Regions from separate parts of the Micromonospora sp. NPDC049107 genome, predicted to be linked through region 1. Evidence: riboswitches for the same ligand, from Rfam matches in the RefSeq annotation. Region 1 holds a riboswitch; each other region holds the start of a gene.
What was found. Region 1 has a riboswitch for cyclic di-AMP ahead of AB0B55_RS17400 (transglycosylase family protein). Riboswitches for the same ligand answer to the same signal wherever they lie in the genome.

Region 2: linked by a shared signal. The riboswitch ahead of AB0B55_RS23145 (hypothetical protein) and the one ahead of AB0B55_RS17400 (transglycosylase family protein) in region 1 are both predicted to bind cyclic di-AMP.
Region 3: linked by a shared signal. The riboswitch ahead of AB0B55_RS12275 (NlpC/P60 family protein) and the one ahead of AB0B55_RS17400 (transglycosylase family protein) in region 1 are both predicted to bind cyclic di-AMP.
Region 4: linked by a shared signal. The riboswitch ahead of AB0B55_RS10790 (C39 family peptidase) and the one ahead of AB0B55_RS17400 (transglycosylase family protein) in region 1 are both predicted to bind cyclic di-AMP.

The regions. Positions count from the first base shown of each region.
Region 1 is NZ_JBEZEC010000006.1:340,167-348,036, reverse strand. It holds gene AB0B55_RS17425 (FMN-binding glutamate synthase family protein) at 1-379, shown strand, start outside; gene AB0B55_RS17420 (GNAT family N-acetyltransferase) at 807-1,520, shown strand; gene AB0B55_RS17415 (VOC family protein) at 1,611-2,048, shown strand; gene dinB (DNA polymerase IV) at 2,106-3,293, shown strand; gene AB0B55_RS17405 (hypothetical protein) at 3,397-3,753, shown strand; gene AB0B55_RS17400 (transglycosylase family protein) at 3,829-4,497, opposite strand; cyclic di-AMP (ydaO/yuaA leader) riboswitch at 4,497-4,667, opposite strand; gene AB0B55_RS17395 (peptidoglycan-binding domain-containing protein) at 4,936-5,424, shown strand; gene AB0B55_RS17390 (peptidase inhibitor family I36 protein) at 5,534-5,935, opposite strand; gene AB0B55_RS17385 (BTAD domain-containing putative transcriptional regulator) at 6,121-7,870, shown strand, end outside.
Region 2 is NZ_JBEZEC010000009.1:240,486-248,355, forward strand. It holds gene AB0B55_RS23110 (cellulose binding domain-containing protein) at 1-1,794, shown strand, start outside; gene AB0B55_RS23115 (hypothetical protein) at 1,965-2,372, opposite strand; gene AB0B55_RS23120 (hypothetical protein) at 2,513-2,653, opposite strand; gene AB0B55_RS23125 (STAS domain-containing protein) at 3,043-3,405, shown strand; gene AB0B55_RS23130 (hypothetical protein) at 3,423-3,602, opposite strand; gene AB0B55_RS23135 (SRPBCC family protein) at 3,676-4,128, shown strand; gene AB0B55_RS23140 (hypothetical protein) at 4,148-4,675, opposite strand; gene AB0B55_RS23145 (hypothetical protein) at 4,769-5,797, opposite strand; cyclic di-AMP (ydaO/yuaA leader) riboswitch at 5,851-5,982, opposite strand; gene AB0B55_RS23150 (cation diffusion facilitator family transporter) at 6,095-7,012, opposite strand; gene AB0B55_RS23155 (AAA family ATPase) at 7,120-7,870, opposite strand, start outside.
Region 3 is NZ_JBEZEC010000004.1:237,742-244,331, forward strand. It holds gene AB0B55_RS12260 (zinc metalloprotease) at 1-904, shown strand, start outside; gene AB0B55_RS12265 (pyridoxamine 5'-phosphate oxidase family protein) at 978-1,526, opposite strand; gene dcd (dCTP deaminase) at 1,604-2,182, shown strand; gene AB0B55_RS12275 (NlpC/P60 family protein) at 2,254-3,294, opposite strand; cyclic di-AMP (ydaO/yuaA leader) riboswitch at 3,307-3,442, opposite strand; gene AB0B55_RS12280 (N-acetylmuramoyl-L-alanine amidase) at 3,678-5,633, shown strand; gene AB0B55_RS12285 (NlpC/P60 family protein) at 5,692-6,590, opposite strand, start outside.
Region 4 is NZ_JBEZEC010000003.1:551,333-559,202, forward strand. It holds gene AB0B55_RS10775 (acyltransferase) at 1-966, shown strand, start outside; gene AB0B55_RS10780 (hypothetical protein) at 1,150-1,668, shown strand; gene AB0B55_RS10785 (hypothetical protein) at 1,846-2,616, shown strand; cyclic di-AMP (ydaO/yuaA leader) riboswitch at 2,902-3,042, shown strand; gene AB0B55_RS10790 (C39 family peptidase) at 3,276-4,124, shown strand; gene AB0B55_RS10795 (alpha/beta hydrolase) at 4,259-5,005, shown strand; gene AB0B55_RS10800 (CDP-glycerol glycerophosphotransferase family protein) at 5,010-6,680, opposite strand; gene AB0B55_RS10805 (bifunctional cytidylyltransferase/SDR family oxidoreductase) at 6,726-7,870, opposite strand, start outside.

The sequences.
Region 1 (7,870 bases):
GTCGATCGGCTGCATCCAGGCGCAGAAGTGCCACACCGACACCTGCCCCACCGGGGTGGCGACACAGAACGCGTGGCTGGCCCGGGGCCTCGACCCGACGCTCAAGTCCGTCCGGGCGGCCAACTACCTGGCGACGTTGCGCCGGGACCTGACCAAGGTCGCCGAGGCCTGCGGCGTGGAACACCCCGGCCTGATCGGCACGGACGCCGTGGAGATCCTGGACGGCCGCACCGGCTCCACCCCACTGCACGAGGTGTACGGGTACCGCCCGCACTGGGGCCTGCCCTCCCCTGCCGACCAGAAAGAGATCATCCGGCTGATGATCCCGGAGGCGCCCCAGGGCGGCAGCGCCCCGCCGTCACCCACCGCCGTCGGCTGATCCCGCCCACCGCCCCGCCGCCCACGGGGCCCACCGCCAATCTGCCTACCGCCCCACCGGCCCACCGCCAATCTGCCTACCGCCCCACCGGCCCGCCGCCTACCGGCCCGCCGGCCCGCCGCCAACCTGCCTACCGCCCCAACCGGCCCACCGGGCCACCGGGCCACCGGGCCGCCGCCAACCGCCGCCGGGCCTACCGCCCCACCGGCCCGCGCCCCACCGGCCCGCCGCCCGAAGAGCGTGATGCCTGTGAGTCATCTTGATGACTCACAGGCATCACGCTTCTTGTGGTGCTTCCGCCCCGAGGCCTCTGCGGTGCCATCCGACACCCCCCAAGAAGCGGGTCCGCCAGAGTCTCCTTCGGCGTCATCCGGCGCCGCGCGAATAACTCGTGGAGTCGTGTTCCCGGCCGACCTATGGTGGCGCGGTGCTGATCCGACGTGAGACCCCCGCCGATATCGACGCCATCCGGGCCGTGCACGCCGCGGCCTTCGCCGCCGCCGACCACGGCCCTGCCGACAATCCGGAGCACGGGCCGCAGCACGATCCGGGCCACCGGCCGGACCACGATCCGGGCCACGGGCCGGACCACGATCCGGACCACGATCCGGGCCACGGGCCGGACCACGATCCGGACCACGATCCGGAGCACGGGCCCAGCACGGACACCGCCACCAGGAGCACCGACGGCGGTGGCGACGGTCGCCTGCCGGTCGAGGCGACGCTCGTGGACGCGTTGCGCGTCGACGACGGGTGGCTGCCCGCGTACTCCCTGGTGGCGGTCGATACGGACGGCCTGGTGGTGGGTCACGTGGTGGCCACGCGGGCCCGCGTGGCCGGTGCGCCGGTGGCGTTGGGTCTCGGGCCGCTCGGCGTGCTGCCCGGCTGGCAGCGACGCGGGGTCGGCAGCGCCCTGATGCACGCGGTCCTGGGCGCCGCCGACGCCCGAGACGAGGCGCTCGTGGTGCTCCTCGGGCACCCCGAGTACTACCCGCGTTTCGGGTTCCGGCCGGCCGTCGAGCTGGGCGTCACCCCGCCGCAGCCGTGGGGCCCGCAGTACTTCATGGCCCGACCGCTGACCGCCTGGCACGGATCGATCCGGGGCGAATTCCGCTACGCCCGCCCCTTCGACGACCTGTGACCGGACCGCACCCGCTGTCGCAACGATCCTGTCGGTCCGTCGCGAGAGGATGGCGACATGACCGACCGGACCGGGAACGAGGATGCTGCTATGGCCCGTGAAGTGCAGATAACGTTCGACGCTGCCGATCCTGCCGCCCTGTCGGCGTTCTGGGCCGACACCCTCGGCTACGAGTTGCAGGGCCCGCCCGGGGGCTTCGACTCGTGGGAGGCCGCGTTGGACGCGATGGGCGTGCCGCCGGAGCGACGCAACGACGCGTCGGCGGTGGTCGACCCCACGGGGGCGGGGCCACGGCTGTTCTTCCAGCGGGTGCCGGAGGGCAAGCAGGCCAAGAATCGCGTCCACCTCGATGTGCGGGCCGCGCCGGGGCTGACGGGTGACGACCGGATGGCGGCCCTGGAGGCGGAGGCCGACCGGCTCACCGCTCGGGGTGCCACACGGCTCGCCCGACACGAGCCCGCTCCCCCGCTCGGCGCCGGTCACATCGTCATGGCAGACCCGGAGGGCAACGAGTTCTGCCTCGACTGAGCGGGCGTTCTCCCAGCTCACTGCCGCGACGACCGGCCGTCATGCGAACATGTGTACGTGTCGCACGACGCCCACATCCTGCACGCCGACCTGGACGCCTTCTACGCGTCGGTCGAGCAGCGTGACGACCCGCGCCTGCGCGGACGGCCGGTGATCGTCGGCGGCGGCGTGGTGCTGGCCGCCAGCTACGAGGCGAAGGCGCGGGGTGTGCGCAGCGCGATGGGGGGTCAGCAGGCACGACGGCTCTGCCCGGACGCGATCGTGGTGCCGCCCCGGATGTCGGCGTACACGCAGGCCAGCCGGACGGTGTTCGAGATTTTCCGACAGACCACGCCGCTGGTCGAAGGGCTCTCCATCGACGAGGCGTTCCTCGACGTGGGCGGGCTGCGCCGGCTGGTCGGCACACCGGCCGACATCGCCCAGCGGCTGCGCCGGGAGGTCCGCGACCGGGTCGGCCTGCCGATCACGGTGGGTGTGGCCCGGACGAAGTTCCTGGCGAAGGTGGCCAGCGCAGTGGCGAAGCCGGACGGGCTGCTGGTTGTCGCCCCCGACGCCGAGACTGCGTTCCTGCATCCACTGCCGGTGGAACGGCTCTGGGGCGTCGGTCCGGTCACCGCCGCGAAGCTGCGGGAACGCCGGATCCGTACCGTCGCGGACGTGGCCCGGCTCGGCGAGGCCGCGCTGGTGTCCCTGCTCGGGGCCGGCGCCGGCCTGCACCTGCACGCTCTCGCCCACAACCGCGACCCCCGGGCGGTGCAGGTGGGCCGGCGGCGGGGCTCGATGGGCGCGCAGCACGCGTTGGGGCGTACCCCACCTGCGCCGGAGGAACTGGACGCCATCCTCGCCGGTCTGGTCGACCGGGTCACCCGACGGATGCGGGCGGCCGGACGGTCCGGACGCACCATGGTGTTGCGACTCCGCTTCGGCGACTACACCCGCGCCACCCGCTCGCACACCGTGGCCAAGGCGACCGCCGACACCACCGCACTGCTCGCCGCCGCCCGGACACTGCTGCGGGCCGCCCTACCGGAGATCGACCGGCGCGGGGTCACCCTGCTCGGCGTCTCGGTCGGCAACCTGGACGACAACCCGGTGCAGCCGGAGCTGCCGTTCCAAGCCAACACCGGGGCCGACCTGGACGCCGCCGTGGACGCGGTCCGCGACCGCTTCGGCTCGACGGCGCTCACCCGGGCGGCGCTGCTCGGCCGCGCTCCCGGTGTCGAGATGCCGCTATTGCCGGACTAGAGCGCCCCGGTTGCTGCGACCGGAGACACATCACAGCAGGTCGGCGGTTTAGCCGGCCGCACACAGGTGAAGTCTTGAGGGGAAAGCCTGACGAGGGGGGCCCATGTCCGACGAGACCAGCAACCGACCGAGCCGTCGTGCCGAACGTCCGGGCGACGTGACCGACCCGCTGCTCTGGCAGCTCGCGGTCGACGTGCTCGAGGCCCACGAGGCCGACGACGAGGGTCGCTGCCGCAACCTCCAGTGCGCCGGCCAGTCCTGGCCGTGTGCGGCGCGTACGACCGCCGAGCAGTCGTTGCGACTGGCCCGCAGCACCCCCGACTCGGTCGAGACGGCCATCGACGGTGGCGGGGGCGGCACCGGCTGGACGGCCGAGGCCGCCGCGCCGGCGCAGCGCTGGGGCTGGAACGGCGACGTGATGGCCCGCCGCGAGGCGAGGTCGGCCGCCTCGGCGGCGTGACCCGTCCCGCGAGGACAGCGCCAGACGAACGAACGCTCGGCCGGTGACCCGGCCGAGCGTTCGTCGGTACGTACGTCAGAGAGCGAGCCGCTGCCCCGGGAAGATCAGGCCCGGGTCCGCGCCGATCAGCTGACGGTTGCGCTCGTACAGGGCCTGCCAGCCGCCGCTGCGGGGGTGCCGCTCGGCGATCTCCGACAGGGTGTCCCCCGGCGCGACCACGTACGTGTCGCCGCCGGCCGCCGGGGCGGTCCGCTCGTGACCACGGGTAGCCGGCTGGTCGCCGCGTGCCGGCCGCTCCTTGCCGGAGGTGGACGTCGACGACTTGGAGGTCGACTTCGTCGGGGACTTCGCGGTGGACTTCGTCGAGGTACCGCCCGACGAGCCGCCCTTGCGGCCGCAGGTCGGCCACGCGCCGATGCCCTGCCCGTCGAGCACCTTCTCGGCGATCGCGATCTGCTCGCCACGGCTGGCCAGATCGGCGCGGGCGGCGTACTTCGTGCCGCCGTAGCCGGCCCAGGTGCCCTGGGAGAACTGCAGCCCGCCGTAGTAGCCGTTCCCGGTATTGATCTTCCAGTTGCCGCCGGACTCGCACTGGGCGATCGCGTCCCAGTTGACACCGGCCTGGGCCGGGGCCGCCGGGCCGAAGAGGGCGACGGCGCCGGTGACCGCGCCGACCGCCAGGGTACCGACGGCGACGCGGCGGGTGGTGACCCGTCGATGACGGGGGGTGTACGCAGACGTCATGGATCATTCCTCCACGCCGGCGAGGTGAGCTGTCGGGTTCGGGCCGAGGAGCCCGGCCGCGCGCTGGCGGCTTCACCCCGAGGTGACATGCACCGAGGAACGTTGGGTCCCCCGCTCCTGCCCGGGTTCTGTTTCCGACGACCGGGGGCAGGATTTGGCGTTGCCGGTCGCGGCGTCCACGGTGGTGGACCCGACCGACGGTAGGCACGGTGGGTGACGGTCGCCCACCGCTTGTGAAGTTGTTCACCGGCTCACGCGGGGCGCTGCGGCCAGCGGTTGCGGACGACGTCCACCTGTGCAGCGGCCATCATGGACCGTTTCCGATCAGGGCCTGCCGTCCCGGTGAATTGACGTTCGGACAGGAAACCGTAGACGGGCGGTAGCGATGCTCTGGAGCACACCGGGTCCATCCCGGAAACGACACCCCAGGAGGAGATCATGCCGCTCCAGCAGAGTCGCAACGGCCGTCGCCGCGCCGCAGCCGTCCTCGTAGCCCTACTGGCCGGCGCTGGCCTGACGCTGTCCGCGCCGACCGCCGCACAGGCGTCCAGCCCGTGCACCAGCCTGACCTTCTACCGGGTCGGCGGCTACCCGGGCGGCGCGGACATGCACGTGCCCACCGTCGGCTGGCAGACCGGAAACAAAAGCTGCTACCTCACCTACGGCCACTCGGGCTCCGCGGTGCTGGTGCTCCAGGAGGCGCTGAACAACTGCTACGCGCGGTCGCTCAGCCTGGACGGGAACTACGGTCCGAAGACCCGGGACGCCGTCCGGTACGCCCAGCACAAGATCAATGAGGACATCGTGTACGCGAACATCGCCGAGGACGGCGAGTACGGCCCGCAGACACGTGCCTACATGGGCTTCGCGATCTTCGGGGTCAACGGCGGCCCGGTCATTCCCAACGTCTGCTACTACCCGGGCTGACCGCCGTACAGCGCCGGCCGGAGCCCTCGCGGACTCCGGCCGGCGCCGTGGCGGCCCCTCCCCCGGTGCGGCGTCGCCGGCTCCCCCCCTGCGCGGCGACGCTCATGGATCAGCAGACCCGGACCGCCTCGATCCGCTGATTCCAGTTCCCCCCGATCGCGGCCGAGTCGTACGCCAGGTTCGCCCGGTAGCCATAGGCGTGCTGGTAGCCGAGCAGGCCGGTGGCGTTGGCGTTGTCCCAGAAGGTGGAGACGGTGCCGGACGGCCGGTTGTTGATGATCGATTGGGCCCGGTTGCGGAAGTACGAGGGCAGCGGGACGTCGTTGCATCCGTTGTACGGACCGTCGAGCAGGAAGATGTCGCCGCTGAAGTTGGCCCCGGCGTACAGGCAGAGCAGACCCGACGGGCAGGCGTAGTTGGCCTGGGCCGGACTCGGGGCGACGCCGAGCGTGGCGCCCACGGCGATCGTACCGAGCAGCGCGGACGTGAGCCTTCGCAGAGCACTTCGCACGATGGTGACCTCCGGTGTCGTCACGACCGGAACCGGCCGCGAGTCGAGTTGCCGACATCACGTTGATCGATGTCCTTGTAGCAACGATGATCTGCGCGGAAGGTCGACGAATTCCTGCCGGAACCTCAATCCGGCTGTCCCGGGGGTGCCGGTGGGGCGACCGGCGGTGCAGCGAGCGGCGGTTCATGGAGATTCGGGTCCTCGGGCCGGTCGAGGTCTGGGCGAACGGCCGTCCGGTCGATGCCGGAGCGGCCCGCCAGCGCGCCGTCCTGGCCGCACTGGCGGTCGACGTGGGCCGACCGGTGAACCTGGACGCTCTGGTGGACCGGGTCTGGGGCGACGCGTCGCCGCCCCGGGTTCGCCACAACCTGCACGTCTACCTCGCCCGGCTCCGCCGGGTGCTGGCCGACGCGGGCGCGCCGGACGTGTTGGCGCGACGGTCGGGTGGTTACCTGCTGGACCTGCCACCGGAGACAGTGGACGGCCCGCACTTCGACGCGCTGCGGCAGCGTGCCGACGGGCTGCCCGACGGGGACCCCGAACGGGTGGAACTGCTGCGCAGGGCGCTTGAGCTGTGGCGTGGCGAGCCGCTGGCGGGGCTGCCGGGCGAGTGGGCGGCCCGGGTCCGGCAGGACTGGCACCGCCGGCACACCGACACCGTCGTGCAGTGGGCCCGTGGGCTGTTGCGACGGGGCGAGCCGGATGCGGTGATCGATCCGCTGACCCGGCTCGCCGACGAGCACCCGCTCGACGAACCGGTCGCCGCCGTGCTGCTGCACGCGTTGGTCGCGGCTGGTCGCGGGGCGCAGGCACTGACGTACTACGCCCGACTGCGGGACCGGCTCGCCGACGCGCTCGGTGTGGACCCGGGCATCGAGCTTCGCCAGCTACACCAGGCCATCCTGCGCGGCGAGGTCACCTCGCCGACCCCGGAGGTGTCCCCCGTGCCGGCCGCCGCGGTCATCGTCGCCCCGTCGCGGCCGGACCGCCCGGTCCCCGCGCAGTTGCCGTCGGATGTCCGGGGCTTCGCCGGGCGGCGTTCGGAGCTGGACCGTCTGGACGCGCTGCGGGCGTCCGCCGAGGAGCGACCCGGGGCCGTCCCGCTGGCCGTGCTCTCCGGAGCGGGCGGGGTCGGCAAGACGGCCCTCGCCGTGCACTGGGCGCACCGGGTCGCCGGGCAGTTCCCGGACGGGCAGCTCTACGCCAATCTGGAGGGCTACAGCCACAGCGGCGTCGTCCGAAGCGCGGAGCAGGTGGTCCGGGGCTTCCTGGCCGCGCTCGGGGTGCCGCCGCGCGAGGTGCCGGCGGACGAGCAGGCGCAGACCGCGTTGTACCGCAGCCTGCTCGCCGGTCGGCGGGTGCTGGTGCTGCTCGACAACGCCCGGGACGCCGCGCAGGTACGGCCGCTGCTGCCGGGCGCGGCCGGCTGCCTGGTGCTGGTGACCAGCCGGGATCGGCTCACCGGTCTGGTGGCCACCGAGGGCGCCGAGGCGGTCGTGCTGGATCTGCTCAGCGCCGACGACGCGCAGGCCCTGCTGTACGCGCGGATCGGGGCGCGGGCGGAGGCGGAGCGGGCCGCGGTCGACGATCTGGTCCGACTCTGTGACCGGCTACCGCTGGCCCTGGTCGTGGTGGCGGCGCGGGCGGTGGTCCGGCCCCACCTGCCGCTGGCCGAGTTGGGCGCGCAGCTCCGGGCCGGCGGCCGGCTGGACGGGCTCGACACGGGCGACCACGACAGCAGCGTGCGGGCGGCGCTGTCCTGGTCGTACCGGCTGCTGTCGGTGCCGACCGCGCGGCTGTTCCGGCTGGTCGGCGGCAGCACGGACGTGACGGTGAGTACGGCGGCCGGGGTCAGTCTCGTCGGTGCCGGCCGGCGGGCCGTCCAGGCGGCGTTCGCCGAGCTGGCGGATGCGCACCTGATGCTGGAACGTGCCC
Region 2 (7,870 bases), on a different contig from region 1:
CCGATCCCCTCCACCAGCGGCGACGACTACTTCGGCTACAGCGGGCTGACCATCGACCGGCAGCACCCGAACACGCTGATGGTGGGCACCCAGGTCTCCTGGTGGCCGGACGCGATCTTCTTCCGCAGCACTGACGGCGGGGCGAGCTGGACCCGCATCTGGGACTTCACCAGCTACCCGCAGCGGTCCAAGCGCTACACCATGGACATCAGCTCGGTGCCCTGGCTGACCTTCGGCACCAACCCGGCGCCCCCCGAGGAGACCCCCAAGCTGGGCTGGATGAACGAGTCGGTGGAGATCGACCCGCACGACTCCAACCGCATGATGTACGGCACCGGGGCCACCATCTACGGCACCACCGACCTCACCAAGTGGGACACCGGCGGTCAGTTCACGATCCGGCCGATGGTCCGGGGCCTGGAGGAGACGGCCGTCCTCGACCTGGTCAGCCCACCCAGCGGCGCACCCCTGATCAGCGCGCTCGGCGACGTCGGCGGCTTCCGGCACACCGACCTGGACACCATTCCGTCGATGCTCTTCACCCAGCCGGTCTTCACCAGCACCACGAGCCTGGACTACGCCGAGAGCAAGCCCGCCGTGCTGGTGCGGGCCGGCAACTTCACCGACTCCGACCGGCCCAACGACAGCCACGTCGCCTTCTCCACCGACGGCGGGGCCACCTGGTTCCAGGGCACCGAGCCGTCCGGCGTCAACGCCGGCGGCACGGTCGCCGCGGCGGCCGACGGCAGCCGGTTCGTCTGGTCGCCCGGCGACGCGGGCCAACGCGTCGTCTACGCGGTCGGCTTCGGCAACTCGTGGGCGCCGTCCACGGGCATCCCGGCGAACGCGACGATCGAATCCGACCGGGTCGACCCCAACCGGTTCTACGGCTTCAGCGGCGGCCGGCTCTACCTGAGCACCAACGGCGGCGCGAGCTTCACCGCGACGGCGGCGACCGGCCTGCCCACCTCCGACGTGCGCTTCAAGGCGTTGCCCGGCAAGTCGGGCGAGCTGTGGCTGGCCGGTCCGGGCGGGCTCTGGCGGTCCACCGACTCCGGGGCCAGCTTCACCAAGCTGGGCGGCGTCAGCGCCTCCGGCAACGTCGGGTTCGGCAAGGCCGCGCCGGGGCGGACCAACCCCGCCGTCTTCCTCTACGGCACGGTGGACGGCCAGCCCGGTGTACACCGCTCCGACGACGGCGGCACGACGTGGGTACGCATCAACGACGACCGTCACCAGTACGGCAACCCGACCGAGGCGCTGACCGGCGATCCCCGGGTCTACGGGCGGGTCTACCTGGGCACCAACGGTCGCGGCATCCTGGTGGCCGACCGCACCGGCGGCACGCCGACGACGCCGCCTCCCACCACGCCGCCTCCGACCACGCCGCCTCCGACCACGCCCCCTCCGACCACGCCCCCTCCCACCACGCCCCCTCCGACCACGCCCCCTCCGACCACGCCCCCTCCGACGACGCCGCCTCCGGTTGGTGGGTGCGCGGCGACCTACCGGGTGACCGGCTCGTGGACGGGCGGTTTCCAGGCCGAGGTCGTGGTCAGCAACCCCGGCACCAGGCCCATCGCGGGCTGGACGCTCGGCTGGACGTTCCCCAACGGCCAGCGCGTCAGCCAGCTCTGGGGCGGCACCCACACCCAGACCGGGGCGGTCGTCTCGGTTGTGGACAGCGGCTGGAACGGCGCGCTCGCCCCCGGGGCCAGCACCACGATCGGCTTCCTCGGTTCCTGGACCGGCACCAACTCGCCGCCGGCCTCGGTGAGCTGCACGAGTCGCTGACCCGGTGGCCCGGCGTCGTCCGGGCCACCCGAGAACACCGGTCCGCCGGGGTTGCCTGAGGGGTCCGGCACCCCGGCGGACCGGGCGCACATTCCGCCCAGCACCGCCACCGGTACGCGAGCGGGCCCCGCCGACGCGATGTCGACGGGGCCCGCTCGGTGTACCGGTGGCTAGTCGTCCAGGCCGACGGGGGAGTTGGGGCGGTCGACGTCGACGAACTCGACGTCGTCCACCGCGCGGTCGTCTCGACTGCCGGCGGCGCGAGCGGCGGAGCCGACGGCCCAGCCGACCGCCGCGCCGACCAGCGCGGCGCCGATCAGCAGCGTCCACGGCAGCGCCGGCTGGCGTCCGGCGAGCGCGTCGAAGGCGCGCGCCGCGCGACGCCGTGCCTCCTCCGCCGCCGAGCCCACCAGGTCACCGGCGCCGTCGGCGAGGTCGCCGCTGCTGCGACGGGCCGACCGCGCGGTGTCCCGGACGCTGTCGCCCGCGGAGCTGACGGCGGAGAGCAGCTGCTCCCACGCCTGGTCCGCGATCCGCTCCGGCTTACTTCGCCGGTCCAGTAGGTTGGTTCCGAACATCGTGGTTACCTCCTCAGGTGCCGAAGCCGCCGGCCACTTCGGACCTCGGCGTCCGTCCAGCGCGACACGGTTCGCTGACTGCGCAGTGCCCCGGGCCGGTGGCGCGCAAACCCGGCCCCGAGTGGCGCACCCGTCGGGGGTCAGCGCACCGCCACCGCGGCCACGCCGCGTGCGAAATCGTCGTCATCGTCATCGTCGTCGTCTCCGCCGCCGAAACCGCAGGCCAGTACGAGGGCGAGCAGCAGACCGACGCCGGCCAACCCGGCCAGTCGCTTGATCATCGAAGGTCCTCTCCGTCACGGTGGGTGTTCCGGGCCGATGCTAGGAAGCGTCGGCAACCACGCTGGCGGGTCGGGCCGGGACCGCTGGCGCGACACGCCGGTCCCACGCGGGGCGGGCGTACGGGACGGCACGGATGTCGGGCCTGCCGGACCGCGACCGCTACCCTGGTCCGGCGACGCGTCGGTTCCGACCGATCGTCGACTGATCAGATAACGAAAAGTATTGAATGATCAGATGCCGAAAAGTGGGGATATGGGCGACTTTGTCCGCTCGGATCCGTGAATTGCTCATCCCGAGGGGTGGCGACCGAGGCCGTTGGAGGAATACTCTCGGTCGCGGCCCGCGTACTGATGAGGCGCCCGGGGGACGGGCGGGTGGAGGTGCTCGCGTGAGCCTGTCGATCGTGAAGTCGGTCCTGTCCGGTGGTGTCGTCGAGATCGCCCCGCGGGGTGAGATCGACGTCGACACAGCGTACGAGGTGCGAGAGGCGATTGCGGAGGTGCTGGCCAAGAGCCGTCCGCTGCGCATCGAGCTGAACATGAGGCTGGTCACCTTCATCGACTCCGTGGGCATCAGCGCCATGGTCGCCGGCTTCCAGACCGCCGAGGTCAGTGGCGTCAAGCTGGTCGTCACCGAGCCGAGCCGGTTCGTGCACCGTCAGCTCTGGGTGACCGGCCTGCTCGGTCTCTTCGGCGCACCGGAGCCCTACTTCGCCGGGGCCGCCACCCCCGAGGTGCTTCCCGGCGCCTGAGGCGCGGGCGGCCACCGTCAGGCCTGCGCGTCCGGACCGGTCAGGTCCACGTCGGTCACCTCGGTGACTGCCCGGATCGCCGTGACCGACGCGTAGCCGGCGGCCAGCAACGCCACGTCGGTGCCGGGCTGCGCGGCCTGCCCGGGCTCCTGCAACGAGGCGGCGCAGAGCACCACGTCGACCCCGAGGGACAGCACCAGTCCGTCCGGCCGTTGCCAGCCCAGGGCGGCGTACGGGACGATCGTGCGACCAGCGACGTCGGGAGACGGTGTGTTCGGCAGCGATACCTTCAGCTACACCGTCCAGGCCCGCTGCTCAGTCGCCGAGGCGGCGGCGCTGTTGAGCGACCTGACCCGTCAGGGTGAACTGCATCCCCTGATCGTGCGGGTGCGCGAGGTGCCGCCCCGCCCGGGGGCCCGCGCCAGCTACACGATCAACGACAGGCTGGTCGCCGGCCCGCTGCGCTTTCGCACCACGTACCACGCGGACGTGCTGGTCAGCGAGCCCGACGAGATCGTCACCGTGGCCCGCCAGTGGCCCGCCACCACGGTTCGCAACCACACCCGGCTGCGCGCCGAGCCGGACGGTCTGGTCCGCATCGACGTCGACATCACCCTGCGCGCGCCGACACCCCTGTTCCGGTACGCCTTCGGTCAGGCCCGCGCCGCCCACCTCGCCCTGGCCGCGCGCCTCGGCGCGGCCCTCGACGACCCCGCGCCGTGAGCCCTCGGTCCCGCGCCCACTACTTCCTTATTGGTGCGTGACGTGGCGTCACGGGGCGCGCAGGGCGATCCCGCGTCGTGCCGCCGGCGGGTCGGCGTCCCCAGGGCTTGTACGTCGACAGGACCGTCGCGATGATCATGAGGCTGGTCGACACCGCGGGCGCGATCACCAGGTCGGCGCGGTCCCGCGTCGGTAGCGCGGCGCCCAGCGCGGCGGCGTGCCGCAGGTTCGGCGTGAGCAGGAACAGCACCAGCCCGACCATCACTGTGGTGATCACGAGCTTGATCACCACCCAGCGGTAGCGCAGCAGGCCCCAGGGGGTGAGCAGCGCGCTGGCGACACCGACGAGCCACACGAGCACGCTCAGCGGCGCGAAGAGCACGGTGCCGACGAGCCCGGCGACCGGGTAGACCACGGCCGGGTCGGCGCCGCGCTGTGCCGCGATGCCGAGGGTGAGTAGCACCAGGTCGGCCCCGAGCCAGCCGAGGGAGGTGACCAGGTGCAGGGTGAGCAGGGCCTTGCGCGTGCGGGGCGCGATTCGCGGCATACCCGAATGCTCCCGGCCCGACCCCGCGTGGTCGTCCGACCAGCGACGACGTCCGGGGTACGCCCGCTGACGTACCCCGGACGGCGTCGGTGGTCAGTACACCGACAGGTGCACGTGGTTGGTGTGGTCGCTGGAGGGGTCGCCGTTCCCCCCGCTGTACGACTTCCAGCCGCTGCTGGGTAGCCAGATCTGCTTGAACCAGATCACGTAGAGCACCGCGAGCCGGTCGGCGTTGCGGATGAAGTACGCGGCCAGGTTGTTGCCGTACGTCTTGTCGCCGCCGGTGGCGATGCCGCCGAAGCCACCCTTCTGCGCGGCGAAGTCGCAGGCCCGGCCCTTGGGGTGCTCGCCCGAGCCGCCGTTGCGGTGACAGGAGACGTACCGGGTGAAGCCGGCGGCCTTGGCCTGGTTGAGCGCGTGCAGGGTGCGGGGGGTGATGCAGCCGCTGGCCGGGGTGGGGTCGTTGATGCTGCACGACTCGGATGGCCAGGAGCCGTCGGAGTTGCGCGGTGCGGGCTGGGCGTTGGCGGTGGAGGTGCCACGGTTGGAGCCGGTGTCGGTGTCGGCGGCGGCGCTGGCGCGTGCCTTGTCGTTGGCGACCGTCAGGGCCCGCTCGGCCTGCTCCTTGCGCTTGGCCATCACCTCGACCTGCTTACGCTGCTCCCGGATCTCGCCGTCGAGGGCGACGCGGGTGCGGTTCGCCTCGTCCCGGGTGGCGTGCAGGTCGCGCAGCACCCGGTCCTCGTTGGCGGCCACCACGTCGAGGGCGGCCGCCCGGTCCATGAAGCCCTCGGGGGTGTTGCTGTTGAGCAGGGCCGAGACGGTGCTGAGTCGGCCGGTGCGGTACGCGACGCCGGCGATCTCGCCGACCTTGCCGTTGCGTACGGTCATCTCGGCCTCGGTGTCCTTCAGCTTGACCGCGAGCTGCTGTTGCCGCTGGATGGAGGTGTCCAGCGCGCGCTTCGCGTCCAGGTAGCCCTTGCTGGCCGCCTCGAGCTGGGCCCGTAGCGCCGGGGTGCCGCCCTCCTCGTCGCCGTCGGGCGCGGCGGCGGCCCGCAGGCCGGCGGGGGGAGCGGCGGTGGCGGCGCCGACCGGAAGCGCGACGCCGAGGGTGACCATCATGACGATCAGTGCCGCAAGCCGGGCGGCGGGTGGTCGTGCTGGTGCCACTACGCATGTCCTTCCGTCAGCCGCCGACCGGGTTAGCTGACGGGTTCGGGACGGAAGATCCCTACCGCTGACGCGGATGCACCCCAGGAACATGGTTCCCCGGTTCGCCCTGTCGGGCGATTAGGCGACGGCCGCCACCGGCGCCGGGAGGCGCCGCCGGGTGGTGGCCGGGACAGAGCCTACCGGTGCTGGTGGGGTCTGTGCAGCCGATGTGACGGAAGGTGCCGGCACCATCGCGAAGGATGACGGTCACCACTCGACGGAACCGCAGGCGCCCGGGGCGGCACCGGGTTCGGTCTGCAGCGTGGCGTGCTCGATGCGGAAGTCGTCCCGCAGGGCGGTACGCGCCGCGGTGAGCACCGCGCCGACCTCCGCGCCGGGCGCCATGGTCAGGTGCGCGGAGGCCACCTCCATGCCCGAGGTGAGCGTCCAGACGTGCAGGTCGTGCACCTCGACCACGCCGGGCACCGCGGCCAGTCGGTCGTGCACGGCGGTGACCTGGAGGTGTTCCGGGGCGGCCTGCACGAGGATGCGTACGGCGGCCCGCCCCAGCCGCCAGGTGCGCGGCAGGATGAACACGCCGATCGCGACCGCGACCAGCGGATCGGCCCACCACCAGTCGGTGACGGCGATGAGCAGCGCAGCGCCGATCACGCCGAGCGAGCCGAGCAGGTCGCCCAGCACCTCCAGGTAGGCGCCCTGGAGGTTGATGCTCTCCCGGGCGCCGGCGCGCAGCAGCCCGAAGGCGACCACGTTCGCGAGCAGGCCGAGGATGGCCACCGTGAGCATCGGACCGCTGAGCACCCGGTGCGGGTCGCCGAACCGGCCGATCGCCTCGATCACCACGTAGACCGCCACGCCGGAGAGCAGGACGGCGTTGGCCAGCGCGGCGAGAACTTCGAGGCGGTAGAGCCCGAAGGTGCGTTGCGGGTCGCCGGTGGCCCGCCGCGTGGCGGTGATCGCGGCGAGCGCCATCCCGATGCCGAGTACGTCGGTGAACATGTGCCCGGCGTCGGAGAGCAGCGCCAGCGAGCCGGTGTGGAAGGCGGTCACCGCCTCGACCACCATCAGGGCAGCGAGCAGTCCGAAGGCCGCCCAGAGCCGTCCGCGATGCTGGTGGGCGGCGTTGGCGACCGACCCGTGGTGGTGGTCATGTCCTGCTCCCACGAGACCCACCCTCCGACGTCGCCCGGGACCCGGTCAAATGTATGCTCACATCGCTATGTGTGCAAGTGTAGGGCGAGGGCCGGCCCCTGGGCGCGCCAACCCGACGGTCAGCCGGTCGGGTCGACGGTGGTGAGCCGCTGGGTTGCCCGGGAGAGCGCCACGTAGAGCGTGCGTACACCCGAGCCCGGATCGGCCCGGATCTCGCTGGGGGCGACCAGCACGACCCCGTCGTACTCCATGCCCTTGGCCTCCAGGCTGGTCACCACCTGCAAGCGCGTCGCGCCGAGCGCGTCGAGCCAGCCGGCGACCTCGTCGCGGCGGGTGACCGGCGTGATCACCCCGACCGTGCCGTCGACCTCGCCCAGCAGGCCGGTGGCCGCCTGTACGGCCGCGGCCTGGAGCCCGGCGGGCGGCACCACCAGCTCGACCGGGTCGACGCCGGTGGAGCGGACGGCCCTCGGCAGGGGCAGGTCCGGATAGAGCCGGCGGATCTCCGCCGCCGCCACCGCGAAGATCTCCGCCGAGTTGCGGTAGTTGGTGGTGAGCGTGAACTCGTGCCGTTTGCGCCGGCCCAGCGCCTGGTCGCGGGAGCGGGTCAGCTCCTCGGGGTCACCGGTCCAGGCGGTCTGCGCCGGGTCGCCCACCACCGTCCACGAGGCCAACCGCCCACGCCGACCGATCATCCGCCACTGCATCGGCGAGACGTCCTGCGCCTCGTCGACGACCACGTGCGCGTACTCCCGGTAGTCCTCCGGCCGCTCCCGGGCCGCCGCGCGGGCGGCCCGCTGCCGGTCGGCCGCGGTGCTCAGCTCACGAACGCCGCCCGCGAGCTGGAACGGGTCGCGCCGGGCCCGCGCC
Region 3 (6,590 bases), on a different contig from region 1:
GGTGGGCGTCGTTCCGGCCGCTTCGGCCTTATCCTCAGCACCGGGTGGCGCCTGCGCGCAGCCGGCCGACAGCCACGCCAACGCCCGGGCGAAGCCCGGCGCGGGGGCCCTGCACGAGCCGAACGAGCTGACCGCCAAGCAGGTCCGCGAGCGGGACGCCGACCTCGCGGCGGCGCTGCGCGAGCGGGCCAACTACCGGGCCGGCGCCGGCGCCACGACGCTGGCCGCTACGGTCACCATCCCGGTGGTGGTGCACGTGATCCAGGAAAACAGCACTCGGGCCGGCGGAAACGTCCCCGACTCGATGATCACCTCGCAGATCAGCGTGCTGAACCAGGCCTACGCGGGTGGGACCGGCGGCGCGGCCACCGCGTTCGCCTTCCGACTCGACTCGATCAACCGGGTGACGAACCCGTCCTGGTATCCCATCGTCGACGGCTCGTCGGCGGAGCGGTCGATGAAGTCGTCGCTGCGGGTGGGCGGCAAGAACACGCTCAACATCTACCTCGGCGAGTTGAGCGACGACCTGTTGGGCTGGGCGACCTTCCCGCAGCGCAGGCTCAGCAGCATGGATGGCGTGGTCGTGCTGAACGAGTCGCTGCCGGGCGGCACCGCCACCAACTACAACCAGGGCGACACCGGCACCCACGAGGTCGGCCACTGGCTGAACCTCTACCACACCTTCCAGGGTGGCTGCGGCGGCTCAGGTGACGGCGTCAGCGACACCCCGGCCGAGGCGTCGCCCGCGTACGAGTGCCCGACCGGCCGGAACACCTGCTCGGCGGCCGGCCTGGACCCGATCACCAACTTCATGGACTACACCTACGACTCGTGCATGTACCAGTTCACCGCGGGTCAGGCGAGCCGCATGCTGACCGCGTGGAACGCGTACCGCGCGGCCTAGCTCCACGCGTACACCAGGTGCCGGCTCCGTCACGACGGAGCCGGCACCGGCGTCTCTGCCCCCAGGGCCGTGGTCAGGCGGCCGTGCACTGAACGTCGCGGCTGCGGCGGGTCGGGCGCGTCTGCGGTACGGCCGCGGGCGCGGCCGCCGCGGGCGGGGTCTGCGGATCGAGCCAGACCTGGACGGCCGGACGCCCCACGGCGATGCCCAGGCCGTGCTGGTCACGACGGGTCAGCATCGCCACGTCGACGGTGAACTCGAACAGCCGCCAGTCGGCCCGCGGCTCGGCCCGAGCGCTCTGCGCCAGCCGGGCCACCCGGACCGGATCGGTGACCGGCCAGGCGTGACCCGCCACGTACGCCTCGTCGTCGCTCTCCTCCGGAGGGAACGAATGCAGCGCGTATCGGCCGTCCCGTTCGAGGTCCCGGCGCTTCGGCGAGTCGATGATGAAGCAGAACAGACCCTCGTCGGTGATGACCGGGGAGACCGGATGGACCCGGGGCCCACCGTCGGCACGGACCGTGGCCAGATAGCCGAAGCCCGGCCCGTACTGCTGCAGGAGAACGCGGATGCCGTCGGCGAGGCGGGGCTCGTCGACGGCGAAATCGGACCAGGAAGCCATGCGAGCATTCTATCGAACAAATGTACGAGGAGCGACCTCGACACGCTGGTCACCGCCCACCTCGCTATGGTGGTCCGATGCTGCTCTCCGACCGTGACCTGGTCTCCGAGATCAAGGCCGGCACGCTGGGCCTGGAGCCGTTCGAGCCCACCCTGGTCCAACCCTCCAGCATCGACGTACGACTCGACCGGCTGTTCCGGGTCTTCAACAACCATCTCTACACCCACATCGACCCGGCCATGCAGCAGGACGACCTGACCTCGGTGGTCGAGGTGCCCGACGGCGAGCCGTTCGTGCTGCACCCGGGAGAGTTCGTGCTCGCCTCGACGCTGGAGGTGATCTCGCTCGGCGACCAGCTCGCCGGCCGACTGGAGGGGAAGAGTTCGCTGGGCCGCCTCGGCCTGCTCACCCACTCCACCGCCGGGTTCATCGACCCGGGCTTCTCCGGGCACGTCACGCTGGAGCTGTCCAACGTGGCGAACCTGCCGATCACCCTCTGGCCGGGCATGAAGATCGGTCAGCTCTGCATCTTCCGACTCTCGTCGCCCGCCGAACACCCGTACGGCTCGGTGGTCTACGGCTCGCGTTACCAGGGTCAGCGAGGCCCGACGCCCAGTCGCTCCTGGCAGAACTGGCGTGCCTGGCCGACGCGCTGATCCGCCCTTGCGATGTAAGGAAGGGCCCCCTTCTATACCTGAGGCGTTAGAAGGGGGCCCTTCCTTACACCTCAGCCGGGGCGACCGTAGCTGTGGATGGGCCCGTCGTCGACCTTCTTCATCTTGACGGGCACGCCGGCCTGGGAGGCGTGCACCACCCAGCCGTCGCCGACGTACATGCCGACGTGGTGGATGTCGCTGTAGTAGAAGACCAGGTCACCGGGGCGCAGGTCGCCCTTGCTGACGTTCTTGGTCACCCGGCTCTGCGCGGCGGCGTTGTGCGGCAGCGACACACCGGCCTTCGCCCAGGCGGCCAGCATCAGCCCGGAGCAGTCGTACGAGTTCGGACCCTCGGCGCCCCACACGTACGGCTTGCCGATCTGGGCGCAGGCGAACTTGACCGCGATGCCGGCACCGCCACCCGGGTAGCTGGCCGGGCAGGGCGCGGGACGCAGCGAACCGCCGCCGCCGTTGCCGTACACCTTGAGGCGCAGCTTCTGTAGCCGGTCGATCTCCTCGTTGATCTGCTTCTTCTTCGCCGCCAACTGGGCCTCGGTGCGGGTCAGCTGGACCACCATCTCGTCCAGCGGCGCCTTCTGCCGGGCCAGCTCGTTGCGCAGGTCGGCGACCTGGCGGACGTCCTCCTGCTGGTTGTGGGCGAAGCGGTCGAGCATTTCGAGCTGACCGACCATCTCACTGGGCGACCGGCTGCCGAGCATCGTGTTGACGGTCGACAGGTTTTCACCCATGTACGCGCGGACGGCCAGCGCGCTGACCTTGTCCATCGCGGCGTCGACCTGGCGCTCCAGCGGCGCGATGCGGGCGGCGAGCGTGTCGGCCTGCTTGCGCTTGAGGGCCAGGTCGGCTCGGGTGGCGTTGTGCCGCTCGATGATCGGTTCGAGCTTGTTCCAGTCGTCGTCGATCTGCCGTTCGATCTCGGCGACGGACGGGTCGGCGTGGGCCACCGTGGCGCTACCGGTCAGGACGACGGCGACGCCGACCAGGGCGGCGAGGGCGGTGGTGAAGCGGGACCAGCGTGGACGCGGCACGATCGACGTCGGGTCGGCCGAGGCCGACCGTCCGGACGACGGCCGCGGGGCTTGGAGGGCCACCGGGTTCCGTACTCCTTCTTCCTGACCGCCTACCGGGTTAGCTGACGGGTTCGGGCGGGAAGTGGGCGCCCTACCGCAGGAACTGCGGATTCACCCCGAGGAACCTGGGTCCCCGGCTCGCTCGCGAGCGACTCGGCGGTGTCGGTCCGTTACCGCCCGGGGTGGGCAGACCTGCTACCGGGCCGACGAATGACCAGAGTAGAGACGGCCGTTACCGATCCGCAACCCGTGCGGCCGTGACACTCCGTACCGATTGCGGCGGGCCATCGAGCGGACGTGAAGATTTCCTTCCGTACGTTTCGAAACATGGAAAGGTATTGACGCGGGCTCCCGAGCAGGACGAAGGTGACGGCACCGACACCAGTTCACATGTAGGGGGTTCGATGAAACGTCCGACCCTGCTCGCCGTCGCGCTCGTCACCGCCACGGCGGCCGTGCCGCTGTCCGCCGGCCCGGCCACCGCGGCCCCCGCCGCCGACCGCCAGCAGCAGTACGCCGCCGCGGCGACCGAGTACGGCGTACCCATCGACGTACTACTCGGCGTCTCCTACCTGGAGTCCCGCTGGGACAGCAATGCCGGCACGCCGAGCACCAGCGGCGGCTACGGCCCGATGCACCTGACCGACGCCCGGCACGTGACCGCCCTGCCCCGGGGCGGTCACCACGACGCCCCGGGAGAGGATCCGCGCGGCGACGAGTCCCGTCGTCCTCTCGCACCGGCGCCCGCCCCCGGCAACGCGCCGCCCAGCGCCGCGCTGCAGACCGTGGACGCCGCCGCCGCGCTCACCGGCGCCACCGCCGAGGCGCTGCGCACCGACCCGACGACGAACCTCCGGGGTGGGGCGGCGCTGCTGGCCGCGTACCAACGGGAGGTCGGCGCCCCGGTCGGAGTCGGCACCGACCCGGGCACCTGGTACGGCGCGGTGGCCCGCTATGCCGGCGCGGACAGCGCCGATGCCGCGGCGGCCTTCGCCGACGAGGTCTTCACCACGATCGGCGCGGGCGAGACGCGGGTGACCGACGACGGCCAGCGGGTCACGCTGCCGGCCCGGGCGGTACGACCCGAGCGGTCCTGGCTGGACCGACTGGGGCTGCGGCGACTCGCCCGCCCGGACGGGTTGGAGTGCCCGAGCACCGTGTCCTGTGAGTGGATCCCGGCACCCTACGCGGCGTTCGGCGACGGCGACTACGGCAACCACGACCTGTCCGACCGGCCCGCCCGGCAGAAGATCGAGTACATCGTCATCCACGACACCGAGGCGAGTTGGGCGACCACCCTGCAACTCGTCCAGGACCCAACCTACGTGAGCTGGCACTACTCGCTGCGCTCGGTGGACGGGCACATCGCCCAGCACGTCCGCACCAAGGACGTCGCCTGGCACGCCGGCAACTGGTACGTCAACGCCAAGTCGATCGGGCTGGAACACGAGGGCTTCGCCGCGCAGGGCACCTGGTACACGGAGGCGATGTACCGCACGTCGGCGAAGCTGGTGCGGCACCTCGCGCTGCGGCTGGGCATCCCGCTGGACCGCCAGCACATCATCGGCCACGACAACGTGCCCGGCACCACGGCGGCGACGGTCCGCGGGATGCACTGGGACCCCGGGCCGTACTGGGACTGGACGCACTACTTCGACCTGCTGCACGCCCCACGGCTGGACACCGGCAGCCCGGCCACCGGGCTGGTCCGGATCGACCCCGACTACGCGACAAACCAGCCGGCGTTCACCGGATGCGTCACCCCCGGGACGCCGTGCGCGCCCCGCGGCTCCTCGTCGGTGGTGCTACGCACCGCGCCGGCTCCGGACGCGCCACTGGTCAACGACATCGCGCTGCGCCCCGACGGCACCCCGAACACGATGGACGTGTCGGACCACGGTGCCCGCGCGTCCGCCGGCCAGACGTACGCGCTGGCCGGTCGACAGGGCGACTGGACGGCCATCTGGTACCTCGGGCAGCGGGCGTGGTTCCACAACCCCGCGTCCGCGCCGACGGCCACCTGGACGGTCGGCATGGTGGTCACCCCGAAGCCCGGCCGGGCCACGGTCCCCGTCTACGGGCGGGCGTACCCGGAGCAGGCGGCCTACCCGGCCGGCGTGCCGTACCAGGCGATCTCACCGTTGCAGTACACCCTCGCCGCCGGCCAGCGGTACGCCGTCGGCGCGGTGCTGCCCGGCGAGTACTACCGGGCCAGCACGTTCGACGGCTCCTCGCCCGGCGACTGGACGGTGATCCGGGGCCAGAACCGGTACGCGCAGATCCAGTTCGGCCACCGCGTCATGTACGTCGACCTCGCCGACGTGCAGTTGCTGCCGTCCCCGGTGGGCGCACCCCGCTGAGGAACCACGACGGCCCCCGGTCGAGGTGACCGGGGGCCGTCGTCGTGCGTGCTGGGGATCAGCCAGGTCGGCGGAACCCGGCGACCGGCATGGTGTTGATGCTGGACACCTGCACCGGTTTACCGGCGCGTGGCGCGTGCACCATCTGGTTGTTGCCCAGATACAGCCCGACATGACTCAGGCCCGAGTAGAAGAAGACCAGGTCACCGGCACGGGCGTCGGCGCGCGAGACGGCCTTGCCCTCGTTCCACTGATCACCCGTGTGGTGGGTGAGGTAGATCCCGGCCGACTTGTAGGCGTACTGGGTCAGGCCCGAGCAGTCGAACGAGTTCGGGCCGGTGGCGCCCCAGACGTACGGGTCGCCGACCTGCTGGCAGGCGGTCTTGATCGCCTTCTGCGCCGCCACAGAGACCACGCCGTTGATGGTCGGGCAGCCGGCGGTCTTGACCGTGGTCTTGGGCATCGACGCTTCGAGCTTCTTGATCTCGGCGTCGATCTGCTTCTTCTTGGCCGCCAGCTCGCTCTGCTGCTTGGTCTGGGTGGCGATCAGCGCGTCCAGCTTCTGCTTCTCGCCGTCGTACTTGGCCCGGACGGCGAGCACACCCTCAACCTGCTTGCGCTCCTGGGAGGCGAGCCGGTCGAGGAGGGTGAGCTGCTCGGTGAGCGTGTCCGGCTTGGCGCTGACCAGCAGCGCGCCGATCTCCTGCGAGGGGCCCGACATGTAGTAACGGGAAGCGAGGTCGCCGACCCGGTTGAGTGCCAGCTCGCTCTGCAGGGCCAGCGGCTCGATCTTCTTCTGAAGCTCGGACGACTTCTTGCGGTTGACGGCGAGTTGCGCCCGCACCTTGTTGTACTTCTCGATCGTGGGCTCCAACTCCTCCCACTTCTTGTCGATCTGCGCCTCGATCTCGTCGACCGTCGGCTCGGCCTGCGCCGGCACGGCGATCATGCCGGCAC
Region 4 (7,870 bases), on a different contig from region 1:
GGCGACTCGCGGCTGACCTTCTGGCGTCGACGGGTCGCGAAGATCTACCCGAACCACGTGGTGCTGTGGGCCGCCGCGCTGCTGGTCGCCGGGTGGTTCGCCGATCCCGTCCTGCCGGCCGTCGCCGTGGAGAACCTGCTGCTGTTGCAGGCGTGGGACCCCCGGCTGGGCTGGTTCTACAGCGTCAACACGGTGAGCTGGTCGCTGTCCTGCGAGTTCTTCTTCTACCTCTGTCTGCCGCTGGCGCTGCCCCTGTTGCGCCGGGCGCGACCCGCGGTGCTCTGGGCGCTCGTGGTCGCGCTGCCGCTGCTGATCCTCGCGCTCTGGCCGGCCCAGCATCTGGTGCCGGAGGTAAGCCGCTGGTGGTTCACCCAGATCTTCCCGCCGGTGCGGTCCCTGGAGTTCTGGTTGGGCGCGGTGGCGGCCGAGCTGATGCTCCGGGGCCGGTGGCGCGGGCCGGGCCTGACCGCCGCCACCGCGATCTTCGTGGGCACCTGGGTGGCCGCCGCGCAGTGGATCCGCGCCGAGTTGTGGACCACGCTGCTCGCCGTCGCGTACCTGTTGGTGATCACCGCGGCCGCCGACGCCGACGTGCGCGGCCGGCGCTCGCCGTGGCGCTCGCGTCCGCTGGTCTGGCTCGGCGAGGTCTCGTTCGCCTTCTACCTGGTGCACGTCCTGGTGATGACGAGCGTGCTCCGGCTCAGCGGCGACTGGGGGACCGGTTTCCGGGGTTGGCGGGGTCCGGCGGTGGTGCTCGGATTCCTGCTCGCGAACCTGGTCCTCGCCGGGTTGCTGCACCGCTGGGTGGAGACCCCGATGATGCGCCGGCTCGCGCCACGTCGCCCGGGTCGCCCGCCGCTCGTTCCCCATCAGCGCACCACCTCGTCGGCCGGGAGCGGTGACGCCGGCGTGCCGCCCGTGCCCGCCCGTCCAGACGCGCAAGATCGCGCTCGATCCTGGTTGTAGTGGTCTCGTCAGCCGAGTGAGGCCACTACATCAACGATCGAGCGCGATCTTGACCGGCGCGGTGGCACCCACCAGCGCCGGCTGACGCCACCTGGTCCACGCTGGTCGGACGGGGTCGGCGCGGCGCTGGCCGACACGCCCGTCGCCGATGCGTCCGGGCGGTCCCGACGGTAGCGTGAGGACGTGCTCCCGGTCGCGCTCACCTGTCCCCTGTGGTGGGTGGCGCGCTGGGCGGCACGGGTGCTGACCAGCCTCGCCGTGCTGTCGCTCGCCCTGGGCGCGGCCCCGGCGCTGCTGCCGGCATCGACCGCCGCGGCCCCGCCGCCCATCATCGGGTCGCTCGCCCTCGCGGAGCCGCTCGGACCGTCGACCGCGGCCCTCTCCACCGTCCTCACCGACCGCGCCGCCACCGGCTCGGCCGCCACCGACCGCGCCGCCACCGACCGCGCCGGCACCGACCGCGCCGGCACCGACCGCGCCGTCACCGACCGCGCCGTCACCCGCAGGGTCGGCGGGGTACGAGCCGCAGAGCTTGGCGCTGACGCCTCCGCGCGGTCGGTCGACCCGCAGCCCGCCCGGCACGGTGGTTCGGACGCGTTGCCCCGCCCATTGGCGGGCGTGACCTCGACGCGCACGGGCTCGCAGCGGCCCCTCCGCGCCGCCGGCTCGGCCAGCCGGGCCCCCCGCGCCCCGCCGGCCTAGCGGGGTCAGTCACCGGGGCGGCACGCCGTCCCGCGAGCGCCGGAGTGTGGCGCGCCGAGATCTCCACCACCGGCGACGCCGCCAGACCGAACGCCAGTCACCACACCTGACGACACACCGCCCGCACCCGCCCGTGCGGCATCCCATCGCTTACGTGCTCATGCCGAGGTGTCGATCATGGAAACCGTCGTCTTCTACCAGTTCCTGACCGAGGTGCCCCAGGCCGCCGCCATCTGGTCGGCCCTGTTCCTGCTGGCGCTGACGGTCCTCGCCGTTCTGGTGGCCCGTCCGGAGCGGGACTCGCCCGCGGCCGACCCCACGCCGCCGACACCCACCGCCCGCGAGATGGCCGTCGCCGAGATGGCCGACCTGCGCCGGTACGCCGAGGAGGTGGCCGTGGCCGCCGCCCGGGCCGCGCGGACCGCCCGACGGCGGCGCGCTGACTGGCTGGTCGCTCAGGACGAGGCGCAGCGGGCCTGGACGGCGTACGACGAGGCGGACACGGCCGCCCGTCGGGTCGCCGGTGCCGGGGCGTTGCCGACACCGCGTACCCCGCACACCCCCGCCGAGTACGCGGCCCGGGAGCGCTATCTGCACCGTGCCGCCATGGCGGCGCACTGGCGGGGGGAGTTGACCATGGCTCAGCTCGGCGACGTGTTCGGGCACCGGCGCGGCTGGGACCCCCGCCGGCACCCGGTCGAGCAGGAGACGCTGCTCATCCGGGCGATCCGTGACGCGAGGCTGGCCGAGCACCGGACGGCCGCCGAGCGGGAGCGGTCGTCCTGGCGGGACGCCGAGGTGGCCGCCGAGTCGGCGCGCGTCCTCGCCGAGGAGGCGTACGTGGCGGCGGTCCGGTCGCGGCCGAGCCCGGCGTTCTCCCGGCGCACCGCGACGCGGCCGTCGCGTACGGCCCTCGTGGCACGCTGGCGTCCGGCCCGGGCCGGTTGAGCCCGATCCGTTATGTGAGGCGGGTCACCGGCGGCGGAAATCGGGCGGCGGGCATCATCGGCGGCCATTGCGCCCGCGATTGTGGCCGCGTTGTCGGCCACCTGTCCGGTTGTCGCCCACAGGTGCCGGCGGAACCCGTTGTCCCATCGAGTCACGTCAGCGGCAGAACGCGCAGAAATTGCTGGGCCAATCGATGTTTACGCAGGTGGGCGCGGCTTGGCAGAGTGCGTACCGGCCAGTACTGTCGTCCCGTCCGGTGCGGTTACCGATCGCAGGAGGCGACGCCGCGCCGACCCGCTCAATCGTGATCAACGAACCGGGGACCCACAGTAAGTCCGGGGTGAATCCGCGAGCCACGGCCCGCGGTAGGGCGATCTTCCCGCCCGAATCCGTCAGCTAACCCGGTAGGCGGTGACGGAAGGAGTTCCATCCTCGTGCAGCACCCCTCGACCCCCTTGTTGTTCCGCCGCCTCCACGGCGACGCGGTGTCCCCGCTCATCCGCCTCGTGACGGTGAGCTGACCCCCCGGGTCACCGCACTTCCCGCCCGGCCGCGCCGGGCGTTCCCCTGAGCGGCTCATCATCCGCGGGCCACCGCCCGCGCGCTGACGCCTGCCCGGATGCCGGTCGAGCCCCGGTGTGCCGCTCTCCCTGTGAACCGTGGAGGACCTCGTGAAGCACACCCTGAAGCGCCAGCTCCGTCGCCTCGCGACCGAGCGCCCGTACCAGATCGTCGCCGCCTCCGCCGCGGCCCTCGCGATCGCCACCACCGCCGGCGCTCTGGTCGCCGGCACCGACGACGCCCCGGCCGGCTCGCGCACCCCGACCACGGTCGCCGAGATGCGCAGTGACACCGTCGCCTCCCGTGGCGAACTCCGGTCCGCAGCTCCGTCGGCGAGCGTCGCGCCGAGCACCGCCGCCCCGGCCACCAGCGCCGCGTCCCCCGCCGCGAAGGCCACGAGCAACCCGGACGTCACCCGGAAGCCGACGCCGCCGAAGCCGCCCGCGACGAAGGTGCTCGACTACGACTACGAGGCGCAGAACACCTACTACAACTGTGGCCCGGCGGCCACCCGCAACGCGCTCAGCGCCAGCGGCATCGACCGCACCCAGGAGGAGCTCGGCGCCGAACTGGGCACCACCGAGATGGGCACCAACTCGGCCGAGGACACCACCCGGGTGCTCAACGCCGAGGTGAAGGGCTCCCCGTACCGCACCCGCATGTTCGCGGGCACGCCCAGCCCGGCCCAGATGGACCGCCTTCAGGCCGACGTCGTCAAGGCCATCACCGATGGCCGCGGCGTGGTGGCCAACGTCGCCGGCGACGCCGTCGACACCGAGGGCGGCTACCACTCCTACGGCGGTGGGCACTACATCGCCGTCGTCGGCTACAAGGACAACGGCCGTACGGTGCGGATTGCCGACTCGGCGAACGCCGCCGACCCGGCCTACTGGATCACCACGATCGACCTGGCGAACTGGATCGCCACCCGGGGTTACTCCGCCTGACCAACGCGCGACACCCCACGACGCCGCGGGCGCCGTCTCCCACGAGGGGCCGGCGCCCGCGGCGTTCCCAGGTCGGGGCCCGACGCGGGTGAACGGCTCTCGTACCGGGCCACGAACCGTGGGAGACTGCGGCCGTGGTGGATGAATCGGGCGGCCAAGCCGGCCGTGAGCCGATCCTGTTGCTGCTGCACGGCATGGGGGCGACGGGTGACGTGTGGCTGCCCTGGGCGCCACTTCTGGAGCAGCACTGGCCCGGCCGGTGGCTGGCGCCCGATCTCGCCGGTCACGGTTGGTCGGCGCCGCTGTCGTCGTACTCCTTCGAGGGTTTCGCCCAGCGGGTCGCGCAGGGCCTGGCCTCCGACGACCGCATCGTCGTGCTCGGGCACTCGCTCGGTGGCGTGGTCGGCCTGGCGCTGGCGGCCCGCGCCGCCGGTCTGCCGGTGGACGCGGTGGTGGGCTTGGGCATCAAGGCCGTCTGGGCGCCGGCCGAGCTGGCCCGCGCCGCGGACCTCGCCGCCCGCCCGGTGGGCTGGTTCACCAGCCGCACCGAGGCCGCCCGCCGCTATCTGCGGGTCGCCGGCCTCACCGGTCTGGTCCTCCCGGACCACCCGATGGTCGACGCCGGTCTGCGTCAGGTCGACGGCCGGTGGCGGCTCGCGATGGACAACGCCGCGTTCGCCGTCGGCGCGCCCGATCTGGCCGCGCTGCTCGCGGCGACCGACGTGCCGGTGGTGCTGGCCCGCGGGGAGCACGACCCGATGGTCACGGACGCGCAGCTCAAGGAGTACGGCGTACCGGTCGCCACGCTGTCCGGTCTCGGGCACAACGCGCACCTGGAGGATCCGGCGGCCGTGCTGGCGTTGCTGGAGCCGTACCGCTGACCGGTCAGGCGGCTGCGGGCGCGGGTAGTTCCCGGGCCGAGGTCAGCTCGCGGCGGGCGGCGGTCAGGAAACCCTCGGCGTACGACTCGGCCGGGAAGTCGCCCAGGTAGCGGCGGCGGGTGACCCAGCGGGCATCGGCCAGCGGGTCGGTGTCCAGCAGGGCCGTGAGCACGGCGTCCACGTTGGACATGTCGCGCCGCAGCACGTAGCCCGAGCCGGCCAGTGGAAAGCGCTCGGTGAACCGGTCGCCCTCGTCACCCATGTCGGTGACGGCGTACGGCTTGCCGGAGTAGAGGTAGTCGGAGATCACCCCGGAGACGTCGGAGACCAGCGCGTCCGAGCGGTTGACGCACTCGGTCAGGCTCAGCTCCCGGGCGGCCGCGCCGAACACGTGCTGCCGGCCGGTGCGGGCGCGGTCGACGGCCAGCAGTTCGGTGAGCCGGCCCAACTGGCGTGCCGACGCCGGGTTCTGCGTCGTGTACGGATGCGCCCGCAGGATCACCGTCGCGCCGCGCCCCAGCAGCCGCCGCAGCAGCTCCTCGGCCACCGGCAGCGAGCAGTAGTCGGCGTCGGCGTGGTGCCCGGTCCAGGTCGGGGTGTAGAGCACCGTCGGGTGCGCGAGGCCCCGCGTCGGCTCCTGGCGCACCTCGATCGACTCGACCTGGGGACGGCCCACCACGACGAACTTCTCGGCCGGGATCTGCACCCCGGCGCGGGCGTACCGGTCGATCGCCGCCGGCCCGGCCACGAAGATCCGGTCGAAGATGCCCGAGACCGGGTTGGCGCTGGGCGCCTTGTCGCTGTCGCCGTGGTGCAGTTGGACGTGGGTGAGCTGGGTGAACCGGATGCAGTGGCTGTTCTTCGCCCCGTGGTTGACGTAGAAGGCCACCCGCAGGCTCGGCACCAGCGCCTCGTCCATCGCGCGCAGCGTGGGGCAGTAGACCACCGGCGCGTCGGTGGCCGCGGCGATCGGCGCGACGAACTCCGGCTCACGGACCAGCACCAGGAAGGGCCGGCCGATCCGTTCGAGGTACGGCAGCCACATGGTGACCTGGTACTCGGAGCCGGGCGGTGCGGAGAAGTAGAGCAGGAACTCCGGCTCGTGCCGGCGTAGCGCGCGGGCGACCTGCCCACCGCCGGCGGTCGGGCGGAACCGTCGTCGGGCCAGGTCCAGCGCGACCGCCCCGGCGGCGGCGGCCACCAGCAGGCTGGCGGCGAGCGCCACGACGGCCGGCAGGGTCGACGCGGCGGCGATGGCCACCACCGCGAGCAGCCCCAGCAGGGTGACGCCGAGTCGGTCAGCGATCAGCGGGGTCCAGGCGCGTACCGGCAGGTTGGCCGCCCGGAGCTCCAGGTTGCCGGCGGTACGCAACGGCCCCACCAGCAGCACCAGCCCCAGCAGGACCAGCGCCGTCGCGGCCAGCGCGGGGTCGAAGCCGTCGTCGAGCCGTCGGGAGTAGCCGATCAGGACCGCCGCGGCGATCAGGGCGTTCTCGGCCACCAGGTCGGCGGCCGGTCGGATCCGCTGCTCAGCGGCCGCCGCCACCAGCGCGGCGACGGCCAGCGCGAGGCCCCACCCGGTGCTGCCGGTGAGGGCCAGCACGACGAAGGCCAGCACGGCGAGCCCGGTGCTCAGGCACCGGGCGACCACCTTGCGAACCAGGTCACCACGCATGTCGCTCCGATCGCCGCCCTCGGTGTCGCGGGGGTGCCGTCGACGTCAGTTCGTCGACGCCGCGGCCGGCGTCTCGGACCGGTCGGGGCCGGCCTGCGCCGGCACGGACGGGCCGTCGCCAGGCGCCCGGCGTACGTCGATGACCTGGCCGGTCAGGTCGGAGATCAACACGTCGAGCGAGGACTGGGCGACGGCCTCCGCGGCCAGCAGGGTGTTCTCCGGCTCCTCGCCGAAGGCCCGCGTACGCATGGGGGTGGCCGTCCGCTCCGGGTTGATGCAGTTGACCCGTACGCCGACGTCGGCCCACTCGTCGGCGAGCGCCTGGGTCAGGTTGACCAGGGCGGCCTTGGTGGACGAGTAGAGGGCGTAGCGGGCCCGACCCCGGGTGTACGAGCTGGAGGTGTAGAGCAGCAGCTGACCCTTGGTCTGCTGCAGGTACGGAAGGGCCTGCCGGGCGATGGTCACCGGGCCGACGAAGTTGACCTGCAACACCCGGTCCATCGTCTCCTCGTCCATCTCGGCCAGGGCGCCCCGCTCCAGGATCCCGGCGGTGACCACCACGTGGTCGATCCGGCCGGTCGCCTCGAAGGCGGTCGTCAGCGCGGCCTCGACGTCCTCGGCGCGCTCGACGTGGGTGCCCGTGGTGGAGCGGCTGAACGGGAAGACCTGCGCGCCGTAGCGCCGCGCCAGCTCGGTCAGCTCGTGGCCGATCCCGTAGCTGCCGCCGAACACCACGATCGTGCGGCCCGTCAGCTCCTCGGTGTAGCTGCGGTGATCGGTCAGCCGGGGCGCCTGCGCGGCCGCGAGCTGGAAGAGCTTGTCCGCCAGGTGCACGTCGACCGGGTGGGTGACCTTGATGTTCTCGTCCGAGCCGTCGATCACCTTGATCGGCGTGCCCGGCAGGTACCGCAGCACCACGCCGCAGTCGTCGGTGGCGGCGAAGTCGGGGTCGTTCTCGGCGATCCGGTACGCCTCACGGATCGTGGGGGAGCGGAACGCCTGCGGGGTCTGTCCCCGGCGGAGCCGGGAGCGCACCGGAATGTCGGTGATGCAGTCGTTCTCGTCCACCTGGATGATCGTGTCGGCGGAGGGGATGGCGACGTCGACGGCGGCGTAGGTCCACAGCGCGTTGACGCACTCGCGCACGATCCGGCCGCTGAGCAGCGGGCGGACGGCGTCGTGGAAGAGGA